Regions from separate parts of the Acidovorax sp. GW821-FHT11A03 genome, predicted to be linked through region 1. Evidence: predicted binding sites of a transcription regulator. Region 1 holds the regulator's gene; the other holds the start of a gene.

Region 1 (2,165 bases):
CTGATCATCGCCGGCCCTGCCATCGTCATCGTGGCGGGTTTTGTCACGCTGTGGCTGGCGATTTCGCGGCCAGACCCCGTGGTCGCCGAGGACTACTACCGCCAGGGCATCGAAATCAACAAGACGCTGGAGGCTCCGGAGAAGAGCCTGGCCCCGGCCATGAAGGGCCGCAACCACGCGGCGACACCGGTTCAGGACCAGCCACGCTGAAACCCCTGGCCGAGCAGCGGGTCTGCGCGGCCTTACCAGGAGACAACCCCGATGTGGACGCAACGCCTGATGTGGATTGCATGGCCCGCCTTTCTGATGGCGGGCGCGATGGAGATGCTGGTTTTTGCGATGGTGGACCCGCAGGACCTGCATTGGTTCGGGCAGCCGCTGGCCCTGTCGCGCCAGGGCGTCTACACGCTCGCGTTCTTTGCGTTCTGGGCCATCACCATGGCCTCCAGCGCGTTGACCACGCTGCTGGCAATGTCGCCCTTTGAACTCAACCGCTGCCCCGTGCCTGAAGGCGAGCGCCCTGATGATTGCCGAAAGACATCATCCTGCCCTTGAACAGCGCACCGGCCGGGCTCCGGTGGCAAGGCGTTGCCGGGACGGGCGGACCTGGCTCGCCTTGCTCAGTGGCAGGCGGACTGGTTGTTCACGATGCGCTTGAGCGCGTCGGTCTCGAGGATGCGGACATGGCGCTGCTTGACTTCGACAATGCCTTCTTCCACAAACTTGGAGAAGGTGCGGCTCACGGTCTCGAGCTTGAGGCCCAGGTAGCTGCCGATCTCCTCGCGCGTCATGCGCAGCACCAGCTCGGACTGCGAGAATCCGCGGGCGTGCAGGCGCTGCACCAGATTGAGCAGGAACGCTGCCAGGCGCTCCTCGGCCCGCATGCTGCCCAGCAGCAGCATCACGCCGTGTTCGCGCACGATCTCCCGGCTCATGATCTTGTGCACGTGGTGCTGCAGCGCGGTGACCTCGCGGGACAATTCCTCGATGCGGTCAAACGGCATGACGCAGACCTCGGCGTCTTCCAGGGCCACCGCATCGCAGGTGTGGTGATCATTCACGATGCCGTCCAGGCCGATGATCTCGCCCGCCATCTGGAACCCCGTGACCTGGTCGCGTCCGTCCTCGGTGGCCACGCAGGTCTTGAAAAAGCCGGTGCGGATGGCATAAAGCGAGGTGAACGACTCACCATTGCGAAACAGCGTGCCGCCGCGCTTCACCTTGCGGCGAACTGCAACGACCTCGTCGATGCGGTGCAGTTGCTCTTCGCTCAGGCCCACCGGCATGCACAGCTCGCGCAGGTTGCAATTGGAACAGGCGACTTTGATGGTGAGCGGGTTCATAGGCACAGGGCGGAGTTAGGTTTCGAGCATACCGCCCGATGGCCGAAGAGGGAGTCTCTTGGAGGGCGGGCAGGCGACTGACATGCATCAAATTGTCGCTGTTCCGGCCACTCCATCACTTGATTCATGTCAAGGACATGGGGAGCAGCTTACGGCACAGTCAAGGTGTACGCAAGGATTCGCCCCATGACCGCTGTTTCGCCTGACCTGCTGCGCCGTTTTGACGTACCAGGCCCCCGCTATACCTCCTATCCGACGGCCGACCGGTTTGTGGAAGCCTTCGGCCAGGAGGACTACGCCCTCGCCCTCGAGCAGCGCCGCATGGGCACCCTGACCAAGGCGCTGCCCTTGTCCCTGTATGTGCACATCCCCTTTTGCGAGTCGCTGTGCTACTACTGCGCCTGCAACAAGATCATCACCAAGCACCACGACCGGGCTGAAGTCTATCTGCGCTATCTCAGCCGCGAGATCGATCTGCACACGGCGCACTGCGGCACGGGTCAGGTGGTGAGCCAGCTGCACCTGGGCGGCGGCACCCCCACCTTCCTGTCGGACGATGGCTTGCGGGAACTCATGGCGATGCTCCAGCGCAGCTTCACCCTGGCGCCGGGCGGGGAGTACTCAATCGAGGTGGACCCCCGTACCGTCAATGCCGACCGGCTTGCCGTGCTCGCGGAGCTTGGATTCAACCGGCTGAGTTTTGGCGTGCAGGATTTTGACCCCGAGGTCCAGAAGGCGGTGCACCGCATCCAGCCCGCCGAACAGGTGTTTTCGCTGGTGGAATCCGCGCGCTCGCTCGGCTTCGAATCGATCAATGTGGAC
Region 2 (2,165 bases), on a different contig from region 1:
CGCAGGACCGGGCGGCGCTGCTCAGTGCCAAGCAGCACGTGCTGGAAGCGGCCTACCACCCGTGCGGCGCCCCCGATGCGGCCTGCGGCCCCACCGACTCCCCCGCCTTGCGCAGGGCGCTGCGCGACCTGTCGTGGCGCATGGCGGGCCTGCTGCTGCCGCGCAGCCCGCGGCACTGAGTGCCCGGCGCCGGGTTTTTGATGAAAATAGCCGCCATCGCTTGATTGGCAAGCGCTGGCAGCTATAAAAACAGAAGCACATTACCCACCCCGGCCATTGCGGCTGGCCGGGCCTGGCGCACCGGCAGGTGGGAGAAAGGTCAGGCCACCGCTTCCCGCGGTGCGCAGGCGGCGGCGGGCGATGGAGCCCCGGCGTCCTCCGAGCAGGTCGCACCGCCGCATCCGTGGATCAGCTCGCCCGGCAGCGCCCCGGGGGCGTGCACCACGCCCGAGATGGGGTCGAATCCCACGCGGCGCAAGTGCAGGGCCAGCGCGGCATCCATGCTCTGCGCATGCTGCGGAAACCACAGGGCCAGTTCGCTGGCCATCACCCGCAGCACCGCGAGGTCGCCCTGCTGCGCACGCGCGGTGCCTTCACGCATCACCTGCAGCACCACCCGGTGCTGCATGCTGTGGCAGTTGCCCGATGCGAAGCGCGTGGAGGCCATCCAGGCGTCCTCCTGCGCGAAATGGTGGTCGGTGTGCTCCACCAGCGCCTGCCAGGCAGCCAGCAGGCGCGCGTCGTCCGCGCCATCGACGGCGGCCAGCAGGTCGACGAACTCACGGTGGGTGTCGTCCATCAGGGCCAGGTCCAGGGCCAGGGCGTCGGACCATTCGAGTTGAGCCATGCAAATCCCCTTGTGCACCAGGTCAAAGACAGGGGAGCGAGGTTAGTTTTTCGCGGCGGCCCGCATATTGATGCAGGTCAGGGTTCCGCCCCAGGGCCGCGGCCATCCCATGAAAAAAGCCCCGCACGGGGCGGGGCTCCTGGGTGGGCGCGGGCCGGGGCCCTGCGCGCTCAGCTCTTGCCGTACATGCGCTTCATGTCATCCACGCACTTGGACTTCAGGTCGCCGGACATCGCGTCGCAGCGCTCCTTGGCGGCCTTGTAGGCGGCATCGTTCTTTTCGGCGTTGGCATCCTTGCGGGCCTCGGCCACCGCCGCGTTCTTCTCGGCGGCGTTGTCCGCAGGCTTGGCCTGGGCCTCGGCCACCTTGGCATCTTCCTTGGCCTTCACGCGGGCTGCCTTCGCATCCTTCTCGCACACGTCCTTGTCATTGCCCTTGAGGTCGTCGCACTTTTCCTTGGCGACGCCGTAGGCCGCATCCGCCCGCGCGTCGGCGACCTTGCGGGTGGCCTTGGGGCTGGGCTTGTGCTGCGCGTCGAGCTCGGCCTTGGCCACGTCCTCGGCGCCCTTGGCCTCCTTCACACAGATGTCCTTGGCGTTGCCTTGCAGGCCATCGCACTTTTGCTTGCTGGCCTTGTAGTCGGCGGAAATGCGTTCCTTGCCAGCCTTGTATTCGGCGTCCGTCAGCGCGAAGGCGGAAGTGGCCAGCAGGCCGGCTGCGACAGAAGCCATCAGGGTGCGGGTGAATTTCATGGGTTTCTCCTCGATCGGTAATGGATAGAAATAGGAAGGGAGGGGCCGGGAAACGAAGGGGCCGTGGCCTCAGTCGTTGAAGCGGAAATCGGGGTGGCGGGCCTGCCAGTCGCTGAGCTGCTTCTCGGCCGCGTCGCGGGCGATGCCCTGGCGTTCCTGCAGCTTGCCCAGGAACTGTTCGCGCTTGCCGTCGATAACGTCGAAATCGTCATTCGTGAGCTTGCCCCACTGCTCGATCATTTTTCCCTTGAACTGCTTCCAGTTGCCCTTGACGGTGTCTTCATTCATGGCGTGCATCCTCGAAAAGATTTCGCGTCAGCCATCCACCCGGAATGCGTGGAACAGGTGCGTGATGCGATGGGATTGACTCTAGAAATGATTTGCCGCGGGGACCGTAGGCCATGCCACGCAGCACGCGTCAGCACAGGACTACGGCGGCTGAAGGACAGGGCGCGGCGGCGAGGGCGGCGCCCCTCGCCAGCGGCCAACAAAGTGTTGCAATTTGCCATCACTGCTCCACTGTTACGCGCGGCCCCTTCCCAGCAAGCTGTTTCGTTTGGTAACGC

Evidence for each region. The regulator FNR, encoded in region 1, switches genes on or off when oxygen is low (the NO sensors DNR and NnrR bind a similar motif). The targets are predictions, from matches to a motif close to TTGATNNNNATCAA.
Region 2: the regulator FNR is predicted to act here: its motif matches at 915-928, upstream of AC1RVY_RS21640 (hemerythrin domain-containing protein).

What each region holds. Positions count from the first base shown of each region.
Region 1 is NZ_JBXASG010000003.1:404,793-406,957, forward strand. It holds gene AC1RVY_RS09135 (FixH family protein) at 1-210, shown strand, start outside; gene AC1RVY_RS09140 (hypothetical protein) at 262-555, shown strand; gene fnr (fumarate/nitrate reduction transcriptional regulator Fnr) at 621-1,343, opposite strand; gene hemN (oxygen-independent coproporphyrinogen III oxidase) at 1,530-2,165, shown strand, end outside.
Region 2 is NZ_JBXASG010000009.1:67,242-69,406, forward strand. It holds gene AC1RVY_RS21635 (hypothetical protein) at 1-179, shown strand, start outside; gene AC1RVY_RS21640 (hemerythrin domain-containing protein) at 320-847, opposite strand; gene AC1RVY_RS21645 (hypothetical protein) at 1,018-1,599, opposite strand; gene AC1RVY_RS21650 (CsbD family protein) at 1,669-1,887, opposite strand.